Regions from separate parts of the Oceanobacillus sp. CAU 1775 genome, predicted to be linked through region 3. Evidence: riboswitches for the same ligand, from Rfam matches in the RefSeq annotation. Region 3 holds a riboswitch; each other region holds the start of a gene.
What was found. A riboswitch is a leader RNA that binds a small molecule or an ion and turns the genes downstream of it on or off. The one in region 3 is predicted to bind S-adenosylmethionine.
Positions count from the first base shown of each region.

Region 1: linked by a shared signal. The riboswitch ahead of ACXYMZ_RS01560 (O-acetylhomoserine aminocarboxypropyltransferase/cysteine synthase family protein) and the one ahead of ACXYMZ_RS11480 (OsmC family protein) in region 3 are both predicted to bind S-adenosylmethionine.
Region 2: linked by a shared signal. The riboswitch ahead of metK (methionine adenosyltransferase) and the one ahead of ACXYMZ_RS11480 (OsmC family protein) in region 3 are both predicted to bind S-adenosylmethionine.
Region 4: linked by a shared signal. The riboswitch ahead of ACXYMZ_RS15355 (MetQ/NlpA family ABC transporter substrate-binding protein) and the one ahead of ACXYMZ_RS11480 (OsmC family protein) in region 3 are both predicted to bind S-adenosylmethionine.

Region 1 covers NZ_JBTLRO010000001.1:323,334-328,098, forward strand. The annotation lists gene ACXYMZ_RS01555 (SGNH/GDSL hydrolase family protein) at 1-64, opposite strand, end outside; gene ACXYMZ_RS01560 (O-acetylhomoserine aminocarboxypropyltransferase/cysteine synthase family protein) at 268-1,983, opposite strand; SAM riboswitch class I at 2,128-2,244, opposite strand; gene rarD (EamA family transporter RarD) at 2,427-3,344, opposite strand; gene megL (methionine gamma-lyase) at 3,605-4,765, shown strand, end outside.
Region 2 covers NZ_JBTLRO010000005.1:102,962-107,726, reverse strand. The annotation lists gene ACXYMZ_RS10125 (hypothetical protein) at 548-709, shown strand; gene pckA (phosphoenolpyruvate carboxykinase (ATP)) at 863-2,452, opposite strand; SAM riboswitch class I at 2,681-2,787, shown strand; gene metK (methionine adenosyltransferase) at 2,919-4,121, shown strand; gene ACXYMZ_RS10110 (nucleotidyltransferase family protein) at 4,396-4,683, shown strand.
Region 3 covers NZ_JBTLRO010000006.1:44,066-48,830, reverse strand. The annotation lists gene ACXYMZ_RS11495 (sensor histidine kinase) at 1-597, opposite strand, end outside; gene ACXYMZ_RS11490 (response regulator transcription factor) at 575-1,267, opposite strand; gene ACXYMZ_RS11485 (QueT transporter family protein) at 1,462-1,965, opposite strand; PreQ1 riboswitch class I at 1,973-2,017, opposite strand; SAM riboswitch class I at 2,198-2,305, shown strand; gene ACXYMZ_RS11480 (OsmC family protein) at 2,417-2,863, shown strand; gene ACXYMZ_RS11475 (DUF3231 family protein) at 2,992-3,495, opposite strand; gene ACXYMZ_RS11470 (carboxypeptidase M32) at 3,665-4,765, opposite strand, start outside.
Region 4 covers NZ_JBTLRO010000012.1:5,829-10,593, reverse strand. The annotation lists gene ACXYMZ_RS15365 (methionine ABC transporter permease) at 1-92, opposite strand, end outside; gene ACXYMZ_RS15360 (methionine ABC transporter ATP-binding protein) at 85-1,107, opposite strand; gene ACXYMZ_RS15355 (MetQ/NlpA family ABC transporter substrate-binding protein) at 1,306-2,124, opposite strand; SAM riboswitch class I at 2,214-2,325, opposite strand; gene ACXYMZ_RS15350 (acetamidase/formamidase family protein) at 2,411-3,319, opposite strand; gene ACXYMZ_RS15345 (GntR family transcriptional regulator) at 3,509-3,889, shown strand; gene ACXYMZ_RS15340 (ABC transporter ATP-binding protein) at 3,886-4,575, shown strand; gene ACXYMZ_RS15335 (hypothetical protein) at 4,572-4,765, shown strand, end outside.

The DNA.
Region 1 (4,765 bases), on a different contig from region 3:
TAAAAATACTCCCAATGATTACAAGTATAATAGTGGGAATAATAATAAACAGTCTTTTCTTCATTTCACTCACACCTAACTAATATTAGATAAGGATTATATTATACCTTCTTTTTAAACTTTACCCTATTATTTTAATCCTAAAAAGCGGAAGTTAAACTTTTTATGAAATATCAACGAATGATTAGAGGAATTGCAGTGGAATACGAGGTGAATATAAAAAATCCCACAGGAAATTGGAACCTTTCCTGTGGGATAAACTATTATTTATTGTGTTACAGGTGACTTGCTTATTTTACTACCACGAACTTTATCTAATGCTTCTAAGATACCCTCGTTCTTGATAACAAAAATCCCTGCAGCTTCTGCATGCTCAGATACGGAACCTGCACCTTCGTTTTCTAACCAAAGAATCTTACTCTGTTTATTAATTAACTGTTCAATTGTCTCAGCAGGAAGCTCAGCGTTACCAACTAATAGTGCATCAAGAGAATCTTCAATTGCTGTAAGCTCGGAGACATCTTCATTTTCTCCTACACTAACTACTTTAAAACCATAGTTTGTAAGTTTTTTCTTCGTAGATTCATCAACCGCAAAGACTGCAACTGTTTTATGTCTTAGGCCTTCGCTTCGGTCAAATGGTGAGTGTAGTAACCATTCGATGGCATCCTGTTTCGTCGCTTGAAGCTGTGGTGCTTCTCCAGTAGCTTTTGCGATTGCTTGGTCTAAGTCAGCTAAAATATCTGTTGTTGACTCAAGTCCAATCGAAAGACGAATAAGTTCTTCCGTTGTTCCACTCTTCTTCAAATCTTCAGCACTTAGTTGTTGATGCGTTGTTGAAGCAGGGTGGATAATTAACGATTTCGCATCGCCGACGTTAGCTACATGTGACCATAGTTTAATATTATCGATTACTTTTCTACCAGCCTCACGACCACCTTTGATACCGAACGTGACAACTGATCCGCCACCTCGTTGTAAATATTTCTGTGAAAGTTGGTAGGAAGCATGGTTTTCTGAACCAGGATAGTTAACCCACTCTACTCCAGGATGGTTTTCTAAATAAGTAACAACTTCTTTTGTATTCGATAAATGTTTTTCAAGACGTACCTCTAATGTTTCAAGGCCTTGAACAAATGTAAATGCGCTTTTCGGACTTAGTGAAGCACCAATATCACGTAAAAGCTGTACACGTAGTTTTGTCGCATAAGCTGCTGCACCAACGTCAACATATTTCAATCCGTTATAAGTTTCGTCAGGTGTCGTAAATTCTGGGAAACGTGGGTTATCCCAGTTGAAGCGTCCACCATCAACTACAACTCCGCCAACGGTTGTTCCATGTCCACTTATCCATTTTGTTGCAGAGTGAACGACAATATCTGCTCCCCAGCTAATAGGTTTAGTATTCAATGGTGTAGCAAAAGTATTATCAATGATTAAAGGTAATCCATTTTCGTGTGCAATCTCAGCTACAGCTTCAATATCGAAAACATATAGACTAGGGTTCGTAATTGTTTCTCCAAAAATTGCTTTTGTTTTATCTGTAATCGCAGCACGGAAGTTTTCAGGATTTGTACCATCAACTAGTTTCACAGTAATTCCGTACTTTGGAAGTGTATGGACAAATAGATTATACGTACCACCATATAGATTGCTGTCTGCGATAATTTCATCGCCAGTTCCAGCGATATTAAAGATTGCAAAAGTAATTGCAGCCATTCCTGATGATGTTGCTACTGCTGCAACTCCATCTTCTAGTTGAGCAATTCTTTCTTCAAATGCTGCAACAGTTGGATTTGTAATTCTTGTATAGATATTCCCTGACTCGGCAAGACCAAATAGATTTTGAGCATGTTCTGTATCTCTGAAAACATAAGCCGTTGTATCATAGATTGGTAAAGCTCTAGCTCCTGTAGTTGGATCTGGTTCTTGCCCCGCATGTAGTGCTAGTGTTTCTGGTTTTTGAAAATGAAAGTTTGACATAAATAATTCCTCCTTTGATTTTAGCGCAGTAGAACTGGCTGTGAAAAATGTACTCCTTGCTTGAAGCTCATTTCATCTGGAGGAAGGCGACAAAAAGCCCCCTTCCTAAGAAGAGGGCGTATAGTTTTAAGTATACTGTTCCTCCTCTTATCTTCCAGATCGATTGTGATCTGTAGGATTTAGCACCATCAAAAGCAAAATATCTGCTCTTAGGTTGCCGGGCTTCACAGGGCCTATTCCCTCCGCCGCTCTTGATAAGAGATGTAATTGTTATAAAAGACTGATCAATAAAAATTGTTCGGCCTTTTCTAAATTTAAAGATGATTATAGCCTGAGTTGATATCTAATGTCAACCATATAATTTAAATAGTTTTATTTTGATCAAAAATTAGTGATCTAGTAACCTACTTAGAATAGGTTCGCGTGCAGTACATTAACTTTCTTTATTGACGTTCACTCAAACGTTTGTTTTGCTTCGCGGGCCGGTAGTAAACCGTACTTAAGTATAGAAACAATGCTGTCCAGATGAATGCAAATGCAATTAAATTATCCTTAGAAAAAGGTTCATTATAAACAAATACGCCAAGAATTAACATGAGTGTTGGCGTTATAAATTGTAAAATACCAACCATCGATAATGGAATAACTTTAGCTCCCATTGAGAATAAAATTAAAGGTACCATTGTTGCAATTCCACCGCCAATTAATAATAAATTATCTTGAACAAATGGTGTGGTAACCTGAAAAGATTGTTCTGGTAAAAATACTAAATATAATATAGCTACCGGAGCAATAATCATTGTCTCAATTGTAATACTATGGACGGCAGAAAGATTTGTTTTCTTTTTAATCAAACCATAAGTAGCAAAACTCACCGCGAGTACGATAGAAATCCAAGGAAAAATACCACTTTGGAATGTAAGATAAAGTACTCCAATCGCAGCTAGCACGAATGCTACTCCTTGTTTCCAAGTCACAGATTCACGTAAAATAACGATTCCTAATAAAATACTTACGAGTGGATTTATGTAATAGCCTAGACTCGCTTGCAGGACATGTTCATTAGCAACTGCCCAAATAAATAAATACCAGTTGATCGTGATTAATATTGTTGCAGCAGTTATTAATAACAATTTTTTAGGCTCTCGGAATAAGTTTCTTGTTTCTTTAAGAAAAGAGGAAAATTGTCTTAAGAGTACAAGCAAAATTAACATAAAAACAAAAGACCAGATTAAACGATGCGCAAGAATTTCTGCAGCGGGAATATGATCAATCCACTTCCAATAGATGACTAAAAAGCCCCAAATCAAATACGCACTAAACGTCGAGAGGCTACCCAATTTGAACTCCCTAGACTCCAACTTTTCATCTCCCTTTTCCTTATCTATAGATTAATTCTAGAAGTAAAATTTATAAAACGCAAATTCTTTAACTCATTAAAGCGAAAAAGATTTATCTCCATGCAAACTATTGCATCATACTTTCAAATGAAGAAAACGCTTTCATTGTACTGGAATTTACAGTATGCTAAAGAAAGAAGGTTATAGAAACAAGCCATAAAATAGGGAGAGAAAACTAGTCATCCTATTTAAAAAGTATTTTAGTAAAGGGGTAGAAGAAGATGACAAAAAAATATCAAAAGTTTGAAACAGCTGTCATTCATGAAGGTTATGAACCAAAAGAAATGCTAGGGAGTTTAGCTGTACCACTATTTCAAACATCGACATATGTTTTCGACTCAGCAGAGCAGGGTGAAAAACGTTTTTCAGGAGAAGAAGATGGCTATATTTATTCAAGACTTGGGAATCCTACTGTTCGAGTTTTAGAAGAACGAATTGCAGCTCTTGAAAATGGAGAAAGAGGGTTAGCATTCGGTTCAGGGATGGCAGCAATTTCCGCTATCTTAATTGCGATGACGAAAGCCAATGATCATATTCTTTGTTCTTCAGGATTATATGGTTGCACGTACGGCTTATTAATGATGATGAAGGATAAATATAATATTACATCTGACTTTTCCATGCTAGATTCAGAGGAAGAAATTCGTGCTAGAATCAAACCAGAAACAAAAGTTATTTATGTGGAGACACCGATTAACCCAACAATGAAACTAATTGACTTAGAGCTTGTTGCAAAAGTAGCTAAAGAATTTGATATTCCAGTAGTTGTTGACAATACTTTTTGCTCACCATATTTACAACGCCCATTGGATTTAGGTTGTGATGTCGTTGTTCATAGTGCAACTAAATATATTGGTGGTCATGGAGATGTCATCGCAGGTCTAGCTGTTGGGAAAAAAGACTTTATGGATGAAGTCGCAATGACAACGCATAAAGATATCGGTGGAATAATGTCTCCACTAGATGCATTTTTGCTTATTCGCGGTTTGAAAACTTTACCGATTAGAATGGATCGCCATTGCGAGAATGCGAGTAAGATTTACGAACAGTTGAAAGAACATCCTAAGGTGGACAAAATATATTTTCCTGATGATCCAAATAGCCCGGATTATGAGATTGCTAAGAAACAAATGAAATATGCAGGTGGAATGATTTCCTTTGAAGTTAAAGGAACAAAAGAAGATGCACAGCGCTTCATGAATAATTTAGCGTTTATAAAAATTGCAGTAAGTCTTGGAGACGCAGAAACGCTAATCGAACACCCTGCAACAATGACACATGCAGTTATCCCAGAAGATGCACGTGTCGAAATGGGCATTACTGACCAACTTATTCGTCTTTCTGTCGGACTTGAAGCATGGGATGATATTTGGCAGGATCTA
Region 2 (4,765 bases), on a different contig from region 3:
GTCAAATACATTTTATGCCCAGACTTTATTTGTGTGCTATTTAATCTGGAGGATTGCAGCGCTGATACAAAAGGATGTGTCGCTTTCATCTGCCTCGATTTATTGCCCTCAAGGGTCTCGTCTAGAATCTAATCAAAGCTACTGAAGAACTATCTTTAAGAAAAAAGGGGTGACATTTTTCTGGAGAAATTAGTTAAATTTAACTGAAATGCTGAAGATGTCACACTTTCTGAAGTGGACACAGAAAATCCCGAAGTTCACAATTAACCTCAGTTATGATGTTGTTTAGATAGATAATTGTTAAAGCTAGCTTCCATTGTTGTGGGAGTTGGCTTTTTTTGATGGGTATTTGTGCGGTATTTTGCGGAATCCCGAAGTTGTCACAGAAAATCCCGAAGTGGACACAATTTTTCCCGAAGTGTTCACAAAATATCCCGAAGTGGACACAGAAAATCCTGAAGTTCACAATTACCCGCACGAAAATATATAGCTAGCTTCCATTTTGGTGTGAGTTGGCTTTTTTGATGGATTTTAGAGTGTATATTGGATGGATGCTGAAGTTGTCACAGAATATGTTGAAGTGGACACAATTTACGCTGAACTTGCAACACAATATGCTGAAGTCGTCACAGAATATGCTGAAGTTCACAATTCAGATTCGAGAACTTCCAAAAAGTCTTTTATTTTAGTCTTCAGCAGCCCGATTTAGCATTCGATGTACTGAGGCTAATCACAGCGAACATCACATTATCCTTTTGAGCACAAAAAAATCCCCATTCTCTAAAATCGAGAATGGGGTTCAGCAAGGTTCGCTGAGAATTTTCACTCATATATAAAATCCTTTTTGGGATGAGGAAACGAATTAATTTCCTTGGTAAACTGGTCCTGCTTGTTGAATAGACTCAGTTACATTATTGAATTTCTCAAAGTTCTTATGGAACTCACCAGCTAAAGCTTTTGCTGCTTCGTCATATGCTGTTTTGTCTTCCCAAGTATTCTTTGGAACTAAAACTTCATCGGGAACACCAGCAACATGTACTGGAATTTGTAAACCAAATACTTCATCAGTAATTGTTTCGATGTTGTTTAACTCACCTTCAAGTGCTGCATGAATCATTGCACGTGTGTAAGATAATTTCATACGGCTACCAACACCATATGAACCACCAGTCCAACCAGTATTTACTAAGAATACACTTGCATCATACTGATCAATTTTTTGACCAAGCATATCCGCATATTTCGCTGGTGCAAGTGGTAGGAATGGAGAACCGAAACATGCAGAGAATGTTGCTTGTGGTTCTGTAACACCACGCTCTGTACCTGCAAGTTTACTTGTGTAACCACTTAAGAAGTGATACATTGCTTGCTCTTTTGTTAACTTACTGATTGGCGGTAACGTACCAGATGCATCCGCCGTTAAGAAAATAATTGTGTTTGGATGACCAGCAACACTTGGTGAAACAATGTTATCAATGTTTTCTACTGGGTATGCTGCTCTTGTATTTTCAGTAAGTGATGTATCATCATAATCAGGTTCACTTGTTTTTTCATCAATAATTACGTTCTCTAATACAGATCCGAAACGAATCGCATTGAAAATTTGTGGTTCTTTTTCAGCAGATAAGTTTGAACATTTCGCATAGCAACCACCTTCAATGTTGAAGACGCCGTTTGGACTCCAACCATGCTCATCATCACCGATTAAACGACGGTAAGGATCTGCAGAAAGTGTTGTTTTACCTGTACCTGAAAGACCGAAGAATAATGCAACATCGCCTTCTTGGCCAACGTTTGCCGAACAGTGCATCGAAAGAACGTTTTGTTGTGGTAATAGATAGTTCATGATAGAGAAGATTGACTTTTTAATTTCTCCAGCATACTCCGTACCACCAATAAGTACAATTCGTTTTTTAAATGATATAATAATGAATGTTTCAGAGTTAGTTCCGTCAACTTCTGGATCTGCCTTGAAGTTTGGAGCAGAAACAACTGTAAATTCTGTCTGATGTGTTTCTAATTCTTCTTCAGTTGGTGCAATGAATAGCTGACGAGCAAAAAGATTATGCCAAGCAAATTCATTAAACACTTGGATTGGTAGCTGATAATTTTTATCTGCCCCAGCAAAACCTTTAAACTGATAAACTTCATCTTTATCCATTAAGTAGTCTGTGACTTTTTGATATAATTTATCGAATGTTGCTTCATCGATTGGTCGATTCACATTTCCCCAATCAACTGTATCTTCACTAATTTCATCTTTTACAATAAATTTATCTTCCGGGGAACGTCCAGTATATTTTCCTGTAGTTGCTGTAACTGCACCAGTTGAAGTTAATACGCCTTCTTTACGCTCTAATACGCGTTCTACTAGGTTTGCTACAGATAAATTCTCCTTCAGGTTTTTATGACTATTAAGTTTGTTTGCCAATGAATTGTCGACCATTTTCATTATCATTCTCCTGCCTTTAGAAGGTATTATTTAGTAAATATCACTTATTAATAAAAGTATTTTGTTAAATCTTTTATTAGTATAACACATTGGTGTGATTAATCCATACTAATACAAGCTTTTTTTTCAAAAAAACATACGAACCAATCACCATATAAAAGTGTAACAATAATAGTCTTTATTGACAATAAGCTTGCATTTGGTTACTCTTATCTAAGAGCGAACACTCTCTTATTCAGAGCAGGCGGAGGGACAGACCCGATGAAGCCCAGCAACCTCACGATTTCGTGAAAGGTGCTTACCTGGTGCAAGGAATAATCCTTGAACAATAAGAGCGAAAGGCCGGTTTTTCCTTTCCTCATGAATGTAGGAAGGGATTTTTTTGTTTTTTGCCTTGAATAGTCTTAAACTTTGAATATAAAAAAGGGTTTTCGTTACAAAATTTACAAAGGAGAGAACGAACCACATGACTGAAAATCGTCGTTTATTCACATCAGAGTCGGTAACCGAAGGACATCCAGATAAAATGTCCGATCAAATATCAGATGCCATCTTAGATGAAATTTTAAAGGAAGATCCTTATGCGCGAGTAGCTTGTGAAACAGTTGTAACGACAGGCATGGTTTTTGTTGCAGGAGAAATTTCAACAAAAACATATGTAGATATTCCTGCAATTGTCCGCAAAACAATTAAAGAAATTGGCTATGTACGAGCGAAATATGGCTTTGATTCAGAAACATGTGCAGTAATGACTGCAATTGATGAACAGTCCCCAGATATTGCTGGCGGGGTTGATCAAGCATTAGAAGCTAGACAAGGAAAAATGGAAGGTACAGACTTAGATGCAATTGGAGCAGGGGACCAAGGATTAATGTTTGGTTATGCTTGTGACGAAACGGAAGAATTAATGCCACTACCAATAAGTCTTGCACACAAACTTTCCAAACGTTTAGCGGATGTTCGAAAAGAAGAAATCATTGATTACTTACGACCAGATGGAAAAACACAAGTAACCATTGAATATGATGAGCAGGACCAGCCTGTCAGGATTGACACAATTGTTATATCTACACAGCATCATGAAGAAGTTTCCAACGAAACAATTGAAAAAGACATCATTGAGCATGTTATTAATAATGTCGTACCAACAGAACTTTTAGATGAGAGAACGAAATATTTTATTAATCCTTCTGGACGTTTTGTACTTGGAGGGCCTCAAGGTGATGTAGGACTTACAGGTCGAAAAATCATTGTCGACACTTATGGTGGTTATGCTCGCCATGGTGGGGGAGCTTTCAGTGGGAAAGACCCGACAAAAGTTGACCGATCAGCTTCTTATGCAGCACGCTACGTTGCAAAAAATATTGTCGCTGCAGGCTTAGCGAGAAAATGCGAAGTGCAATTAGCATATGCAATTGGTGTTGCTGAACCAGTTTCCATTGCAATCGATACATTTGGAACTGGAAAAGTTTCAGAGGATACACTTGTCCAAGCTGTCCGTGAACTTTTTGATTTACGTCCCGCAGGAATCATCCGCATGCTTGATTTAACAAAACCAATCTATAGAGACACAGCTGCTTATGGACATTTTGGCAGAACAGATGTTATCTTCCCTTGGGAGAAAGTAGATAAGGTTGAAGAGTTGAGAGCTTTGACGCAGGTAAATTAATATTTAATAAATAATACTCGAGTGATTAGTAGACGAATTCGTAAATGAGTTCGTCTATTTTTTATAGGAATGTTGAAGCTTTATTTGATGGTATTTGTGTATGCTGGAGTAGGTAACATCGGTCAAAGTTGGGTGTAAGAATCCAATAGATACTATTCAAAGGTAGGTAGCACTAACATATAAATAAAGTACAAAAAAACCTTACTAAGTACAGACAATATTTGTAGCATGTTATAATGTAATAAGAAATAATAATAAAGAGGGGGTATGTGCAATGATACATGATCTTCTTCAAGAAAAACGTGAGAATATTTTAAAAACAGCAGGTAATCACGGTATTAAAAATGTGCGGATTTTTGGCTCTGTTTCAAGACGTGAGGATGGACCTGAGAGTGATCTTGACTTACTAGTAGAATTTGAGGAGAATAGGAGTCTATTTGACTTAATTCGTTTCAAACAAGAAATGGAAGACTTACTTGAAATTAAAGTAGACGTTGTAACTGAAAACTCGATTCATTGGAGTATGAAAGAAGATGTTTTAAACGTGGCAATTCAGCTATGAAAAATGATAAACTCTATTTACTTATGTGAATAGTACAGTGATGTATACGATTGTGCACTAGCTTTATCTTGATCAACAGCCC
Region 3 (4,765 bases):
CTGGGCATCTTCACTCGTCATATTAGTGAAAACTTCTCCTGTCACTGTGTCCTTAAAATAATATTGAAAGCTCTCTTTTAATTGTTCATACTGAGCACGATGATTCTCTTTATTTTTATAATATTCTTCAAGAGCTTTTTCTTTTTCTTGTAAAACTTTCGCTTCAATATGTTCCTCGCTCTCAAAGTTCTTCGTAATATCTGCAATCTTTGAATCTCTATCTTCTATATAAGAATCAGCGAGAGTTTGTCGTTCATTGCTCAATGCGTCCTCAATCATTTCTTCGTATTGAAAGTTGATACTCTCAATTTGTTCGGATAAATCACCAAAGCGATAGCGGTGCTCTTCAATTTCATCTCTTGAAACGGTTAGCCCTTCCTTTGCTTCCTCAAGTGATAAGTCATTTACCTCAAATGTATCAAAGAGTCCGGTAAATTGATCGACCTCACCATATTCGAATTCTGGTGTGTGGAAGTAACTTTTTTGCCCGTAATAGTAACCATGATCAACGAGTAAAAATATGCCTGTGATCCCAATAGTAAAGAGTAACGAAGTAATTAGTAGAGTCGTTAAGCTACTTTTCCATTTTGTACCCAATGCCCCACACCACCTTTAAGTATCTTGGATTTTTTGAATCGATTTCAATTTTCTCACGGATTTTACGGATGTGAACTGCTACCGTGTTTTCCGCATTGTAATTTGGCTCGTTCCACACTTTTTCATAAATATCATCAATAGAAAAAACACGACCGGCATGAGTCATAAGCAGCTCTACAATTTTGTATTCGATTGGCGTGAGCTTCACCACTTCCCCATGCGCTGTTACTTCTTTCGAGGCCACATCTAGTGTAAGTCCATTTAAATCAATAACTTTAGTGGCACCTTCAAATGTACCGAGCGTGACATACCTTCTTAACTGCGATTTTACTCGAGCGACAAGTTCCATTGGATTGAATGGCTTTGTAATATAATCATCGGCCCCAACTTGTAATCCTAGAATCTTATCCGTGTCCTCTGTTTTTGCACTTAAAATAATGATTGGGATATTCTTTTGTTCACGTATTTTATGTGTGGCAGAAATACCGTCTAATCTCGGCATCATCACATCTAAAATGATGAGGTGTATCTCCTGTTTATGTAAAATTTCTAATGCCTCGATTCCATCTTTTGCCTTGATAACTGTTACTCCCTCATTCTTCAGATAAATTTCAATAGCATCGCGAATTTCTTTTTCATCATCTACAACTAATACATTATAATTAGCCAATGCTTCCCCTTCTTTCCGTACTTCTTATCTAAAACAATCATAGCCTGTAAATCTTAAACTTAAGTTAGTAAATTTCTGAAGATTTTCTTAAGATTTATGAATGTCTCTATTATATAGTTCAATAAGAGTCACGACAAAAAAGAGTGCAAAACGCTGTTATGCGTCTTGCACCCTAAAAAGAATTGCTTCATTTTTTAAGAATATATATTTTTATCCATTAATTGATTAAAATTCAATCGTTTATTTAATGCATAAATCAATGGGATACCTACTGCTAGAACTGCAAACTCACCAACTGCTGTTGTGAACCATGTGAGTAGGAATGGTAATCCTAAAGCAAGATTCAGTTCAAACGCAATGATAAACATATTGAATGTAAACACCAGCGTATTTGCAACGAGTAAGATCCATATATTCTTGATGTACTTCGCTAGTAAGATAATAATACCAAGTGAAATTGCTGAATGCGCAACTCCAAATACTAAATCAAACCAACCGAGCGGGGAAAATAAATAATTATAAATAAATACCCCTGCTACAATTCCGAAGAAGTAACGTTTATCAAACACAATTAAGTGATTGAAGATCTCCGAGATTCGGAATTGAATATTTGTAAAACCAAACGGCACAACAAGTAGAGACACAGCAATATACAATGCAGCAATCAGCGCATTGACAACAAGTGTCCTCGTCTTCATAATAAACCTCTCCTTAGTTTTTTATCGTGGGATGGTTACGAACCACGTCAATAATCAAAAAGCCTTACCATTATATAATAGATTAAAAGGTTTACACAAGTTTAAAAGAGTGCAACATGGGGACGGTTCTCGTGTTGCATTCAATGCAACAGAAGAACCGTCCCCATGTTGCAAAAAGAGTTTGACAATTGAAATTATACATGTTATCGTTTATAAAATTCATATTAGTGACAACTCATCCAGAGAGAGGGAGGGACTGACCCGATGAACTCTCGGCAACCGCTATTTATAGCAAGGTGCCAATTTCAGAAGCATATTATATTTATGCTAAAGATGAGAAAGGACGGTATCCGTATATTCTGCTCCCTTCTCATTTTCTTGAGAAGGGGGTTTTTATTTTTTCCTCGAGTTGTCATGAATTGAATAAATAAAAATTTGAGGAGAGATAATGATGGCAACACAAGTAATTAAAGCAAATGCACATTTAAAAGAAAGGGTCCTTGTAGAAACTACAGCAAGACAACATCGAGTAATTGTTGATGAACCCGCATCACTTGGTGGAACTGACACAGCAATGAATCCTGTTGAATTACTATTGTCTGCACTTGGCGCATGCCAGTCCATAGTCGCACGCACTTATGCTGAAAAGTTTGGAATTAATTTAAATGACTTTAAAGTTGAATTAGAGGGCGATTTAGATACAGATGGATTTTTAGGCAAGGCAGACGTTCGACCAGGGTTTTCAAATATCCGTTCCACTTATTCCATTGAAACAGATGCGCCAGAAGAAAAAGTCGTTGAGTTCCTGGAGTTTTTAGAGAACCACTGTCCAGTAGGAGATACGATTGAAAATGCTGTAGGTTTTTCATCATCTTATCGTATTAATCAAAAGGCTTAATTATTAATAAATATTGGTTTCAATTGCATTTTTATTAAGTGCAATTGAAACCTTTCTATAGCTTTATAAAAATAAAGAGACGATTCTCTATTTTATAGGAGAACCGCCAACTATATTTTAGATATTCATTAACTACTTTTAGTATGCAATGGTGGTGGAATTAACCAGCCTTTTGCTTTGTTTAATTTTAGTGCTTTCGCTCCTAATTGTGCTTTTTGCATATGGAACTGGCCAAACATCATGGCGATATCTTCTCGAATGGATTGCCCCATGATTGTACTACAAGCAACGAGTCCCGCAGCAATATTTCCTGAAAGTATCGCTGAGATTTCTGGATCTGCAAAACGTGCACCAACTGGAATATCATCTAAGTTAGCATTCGGACGCTCTGGTGGTGCTGGTGGTAGCCCTATTCCATTTGCTTTTAATAATTCTTCAACCTTTTTAACTTCTTCTTGTGCGCCTTGAATTGCTTCTTCAAGTAATCTCTTTAAATCATCATCGCCAGTGTGGTTTAAATGTGTTTGATAACCTGCGATTGCTCCTTTAGCTACTAATATAAATGACCATGTACTAAAAACTTCACCATAATGCATCGGCTCATCTGTTGGATTTCCACTTAATACACCCATCTTAATCCTCCTAATTAATTTCATGAATTGTGACACCTTTCATTACCTCATATAACATATTGTTCTACATTTGCTCGTTTATATACATGCTTTGCGCAATATAATGCAACATGGGGACGGTTCTCGTGTTGCAATGATTGCAACACGAGAACCGTCCCCATGATTCATCTTATAGGTTATAAAGTTTTGTGTATTTTTCTTCTAGGTATGTTGCTAGGTGTTTGGCGTTAAGTCTTTCGCCTGTTGTGTCTTGGATAATTTCTAGTGGTTCTTTCATTTTTCCGTATTGATGGACATGTTTTGTTAGCCATTGTAAAATCGGCTCAAAATCTCCTTTTTCACATAGAGAATCGAAATCTGGCAAGTCCTTTAGCATTGCATTTTTTAATTGGGCAGCGTACATATATCCTAATGCATAGGATGGAAAATACCCGAACAAGCCACTAGACCAATGAACGTCTTGCAATATCCCTTCCCCATCGTTTTCTGGGCGGATACCTAGGTATTCTTCATACTTATCATTCCAAACCTGTGGTAAATCTTTCACCTCTAGATCCCCATTAAATAATTCCTTTTCAATTTCATAACGAATCATAATATGAAGTGGGTAAGTTAGCTCATCCGCTTCAATTCGAATAAGTGAAGGTTGTGCAATATTAACTGCGCGTAAGAATTCTTCTAGGGAAACATCGCCAAATTGTTCCGGTGAATGTTCTTGTAAACTCTCATAATTATATTTCCAAAAACCTTCGTGATGGCCGATAAAATGCTCGTAAAACAAAGATTGTGACTCATGAATACCCATTGAAGTTCCATCTGCAACTGGATAGCCTTCTAATTTTTTATCAAAATTTTGTTCATATAAAGCATGTCCACATTCATGAATCGTACCAAATATCCCTGAACGAAAGTCATTTTCTTTATAACTTGTCGTAACCCTCACATCACCTGTATTGATACCCATCGCAAATGGATGTACGGTTTCATCTAATCGTCCTGCTTCAAAATCAAACCCTAACTGATTCAAAATTTTATAGTTAAATGCATTTTGCTTTTCTATTGGAAAATCTTTAAATATAAATGAAGTGTCGGGTTGATTATTTTGTGCACCGATTTTTTTCACAAGTGGTACGATTGTTTCTTTTAATTGGTCAAATACTTCATCAATGATATCCGTCGTTAATCCTGGCTCGTATTGGTCCAGAAGACGATTATATGCATTACCGTCTTTCTCTCCCCAATAATTAATGAATCTTTTAGTCATCGCAAC
Region 4 (4,765 bases), on a different contig from region 3:
AACAGTGAAATAATCGTCATTTGGAAAGTTTCTATGAGTGCTTTATTTATGAGTGGCAGCCACTTACTTGTAAATTCAGAGAGATTATTCATGCTCAATTCCCAACTCCTCTACTCCAACGCCTTTTTCCTTTAGAAACTCTATTGCAGCGAGACTATCTTCCAACTTGCCATCAAAATGAATAACAAGAATACCAACGATACCATTTTTTAATTCGATAATATTCGCTGAAAGTATATTAGGTTTTACATTAAAATGTTCTGTTGCTTCAGCAAGTAATGGTTCTCCAGCAGCTTCGCCAACAAAAGTTAAACGAGCAACTTTACCAGATACATTCAGTTGATCAATTAAGCTTGAAGACAGTTTGCGTTGCGAAATAGTGTTTAAAAATTTATTTGTTGTTTCATGTTGTGGGTTCGTAAACAGATCAATCGTTGAACCATGCTCAATGACATTCCCGTCCTCCATGACATATACATAGTCACAAATCTTTTGGATGACATTCATTTCATGTGTGATTAGTAAAATCGTAATCCCGAATTCTTGATTGATTTTCAAAAGTAAATCTAAAATAGAATCGGTTGTTTCCGGGTCCAATGCGCTAGTTGCTTCATCACTTAAAAGAACAGTCGGCTCTTGTGCTAATGCACGAGCAATCGCAACACGCTGTTTTTGTCCGCCAGATAATTGAGCTGGGTAGGAATGATGACGGTCGGCAAGTCCAACAATATCTAGATACTTAACAACTCGCTCTTTAACTTCACTTTTGCTTAGTCCAAGTAACTTTAAAGGAATCGCAATATTATCGTAAACTGTTGCTGTCTTTAATAGATTAAAACCTTGGAAAATCATCCCGATATTCTGTCTTGCTTCTCGCAGTTTTGGTAAAGGAAAAGATGTCATATCTTCACCGTCTATAAAAACTTTACCTTCAGAAGGGCGCTCCAGAAGGTTAACACAGCGAATCAAAGTACTTTTTCCGGCACCACTATAACCAATGACACCATGAATTTCACCTTGCTTCACTTGTAAATCTACATTCTTTACGGCCTCCACAACGCCATTCTTTGTGTTAAACGATTTCGATATATTTTCTAAAACAATCATTCCATCTCTTCCTTTCAAATCTGCTAACCGGGCGCTTTCACTTTTGTTATCGTCTAGTTCCAGCGCCCAGCGACTATCAAACTTCGCTTTCTTCCAATCAATAAGTCAACATCGGTTCGTCCCTCACCGTGTTTCCTTTATTTCATTACAGAAAGCTCCAGTTTGTACGTCGCTAATCGGGCGCTTTCACTTTTGTTTTTACCAACTAGCCTCATATGTCCCTGGATAAGTCTCGTTAATATAATCTTTCACTTCATCGGAGTAATATGCTTTTTTAAGTTTTTCAATTACTGGATCATTCAAGTTCTCTTCACGGATAACCAATTGGTTAACGTAGGGTGAGTTCGTTGATTCTGTAAAGATAGAATCTTCTGCTGGATTTAATCCATTAGATGTTGCAAAGTTACCGTTGATTACTGCTAAGTCAACTTCATCTAACATTTTTGGAATCTGTGCTGCATCTAATTCAATAAACTCTAAATTCTTCTCGTTTTTCGAAATATCAAGAGGTGTTGCTGTTTCTTTAGAATCAGTGTCTAACTCAATTAGACCAGCTTCTTCAAAGATAATCAGACCTCTTGCTCCGTTTGTCGGGTCATTAGGAATTCCAATTTTCGCCCCGTCAGGTGTATCTTGAATATCTGTGATAGTTTCTGAATAAACACCAATTAAACTCATGATTGTTGGGAATGCCGCTGCTAGGTTTGTGTCGTGGTCTGCGTTAAATTGATCCATAAATGGCTTATGCTGATAGCTGTTTGCATCAAGTTCGCCTTCTGCTAGGGTAGTATTTGGAATAATATAATCTGTAAATACAACAAGTTCAATTTCTAGACCATCTTTTGCTGCATTTTCTTTTACAATATTGAATACTTCTTCATGTGGCCCAGCTGTCACACCAATCTTTAACTTCTCTTCGCTAAGTGCCGAGTTTTCCTCAGCTGCATCTCCACTTCCACATGCTGCTAAAATTAGTACAAATATAATTGATGTTAAAAATAGTAAGCTCTTTCTCATTTTGTATGACTCCCTTTTTGTTTTTTTATATTTTCCATAAAAAAATGCCTTTCAATTCAAATTGAAAGACATCGCGAAATAAAATATTTTGCTTATCTTTCAGAATTAGAATCATTCTGTAGGAATTGGCACCTTCCCAGTATAATACTGGAGGTTGCCGGACGTCATTGGGCCTAATCCCTCGGTCGCTCTTGATAAGTTCCGTTATTATTAAGTTTTATGGAAAATAAATTTAAATATCACTATATCTGCTTATTTGCTAACTGTCAACTAGAAAACTTAAAAACTATTTATTTTCTATTAATTCAACACCCAAGTCACGCAACAACCACTTCGGTACAGAAAGTCTCGCCGTCTTCCAAGGATTCACAACTTGTCCAACTTCTAATTGAGCAAGCATACTCATTAGCATGGTTACCTCGCTTATCGGCTTTCCTGTTTTCTCCACAAGTCTTTCAATCATTAATGTTCCTGCGAGTTTCGCCGCTGTTTCTAAATCCTCAGCAGATGCAATTTGAGTAAAAACTTCATCGTTCTCTAGCATCGGATGCTCAATTTTTTCACCTTTAATAACATCTAAAGTAACAACAACATTTCCCGCAACTTCCACTCCTGAACCACTTACTTCACCGTCACCCATCGCAGCATGTAAATCTCCAAGAGCAAATAGTGCACCATCAACTGCTACGGGGAAGTACAGTGTTGCGCCTTCATCAACTAATTTCGTATCCATATTCCCACCATGTGCACCAGGAGTTCCGCAGTTTACGCCTTCACCTTCTGGAGCGACACCAATGACACCAATCATTTTATTTATCGGAGCTTCAATGCCATTAAAAATTACTTTATCGTCTTTGATTTGCATGATTTTAGCTTCCATCTTATCGATCACATGACCCATAATTCCTAATTCAGGGACGACTGCCATTACACCTTGATTTCTAATATCAATCTTTTCGATTTTGACTTTTAAAATATCACCTGGTTTAGCACCTTCGACGAAAATTGGCCCTGTCGCAGGATTAATTTTATTCCAATCAATTCGATCAATCACTGTATCTTCCGATTGAATTTGGTCTTCAAAACAGTCATACGTTTCGATTTCAAGTGTTGTACCAGCTTCAACAACTTTTGTGTGTGGATTCGTCTTATTGAATTCATAAATAATACCTGATTCGCGATCTACTTTTTCCAATATTCTTCCCTCCAATTATTATAGCTATCTGAATGTATATCTATACTTTATCAAATATTTTGAGAGTTCGCTTAGAAATAGATTAAATACTTATTGACTTCTTTCTTGTATTAAGCATATAATACAAGAAAGTTGATGTATTAAACGCTTAATACAAGAAATGCTATTTTAGAGCGTTAGGAGGACCGTATGAAAATTACTTTTAATAAAAGAGACCCCGTTTATATTCAAGTCGTTCAACACTTTAAAGAGAAGATAATAAGTGGAGAATATGCAGCTGGAGAGGAAATTCCCACGAGAAGAGAACTCGCAAGTCTGTTGAAAATTAATCCAAATACCGCTCAAAGAGCATATAAGGAAATGGAGGAGGCAAATTTGATTATTACTGAGGGCAACAATCCGAGCAGAATCACGAAGGATGAGAAGGTGTTAAATAATCTCCGCACTCAACTAATTGAAGAGGCTGTCCATTCTTTTATAACAGCGGTTAAACCAATTAATATGCCAGTGGACGAAATCATTGAATTAATCAAAGAAAAATACGAAAGCGAGAAAGGAGCACAGAAATGATCGAAGTAAAAAATATCACAAAAAGTTTTGGCAGAAAAAAAGTGCTTCAGGGTGTTTCTTTTACTGCAGAACGTGGGGAAATAACCTGTCTAATCGGTATAAACGGAGTTGGTAAAACAACCATTCTAAATGGAATTATGAACCTGACACCAATGACTAGTGGTGAAATTTTAATAGATGGTAAAAAAATATCAAAGGAATCATATGAAAAAATAACTTTTATTCCTGATGCAATAACGATGTTACCGCAAATGAAAATTAGTGAAGCAATTGATTTTATGAAAGACTATTACACGAGTTGGAATGACAAAAGAGCAGAAGAACTCCTGCATTTTTTTAAGTTGAAAAAGGAAGATAGAATCTCAAGTTTATCTAAAGGAAATGTCGCTAAAGCAAATTTACTATTGGGCTTGGCATTAGATGTAGATTATTTATTAATGGATGAACCATTTTCTGGGATTGATATATTTAGTCGTGAGCAAATAGCAGATGTTTTCACAAGCCATTTAGTTGAAGACCGTGGCGTTATCATTACAACTCATGAAATAAATGATATTGAACATCTCATCGATAAAGTTGTGTTAATTGATGATGGTATTGTCTTTAAAGAATTTAACACAGAAGAAATGCGCGAGGTGGAAGGGAAATCAGTAGTCGATGTGATGAGGGAGGTCTACCGCGGATGAAGAACTATTTTAAGTTAGTGAATTTTGAACTTAGTAGATTTATAAAAATATATATCGTTCTTGTAGGAGTAACAATTATCTCTCAGATCGCCGGTGCGGTTATCCTATCCAATAATTATATGAATGAGTATAATAACGCGGTGTATTTGCGAGGAGAGAGTGTTTCACAGTTTATGGAGTATAGTGGCAT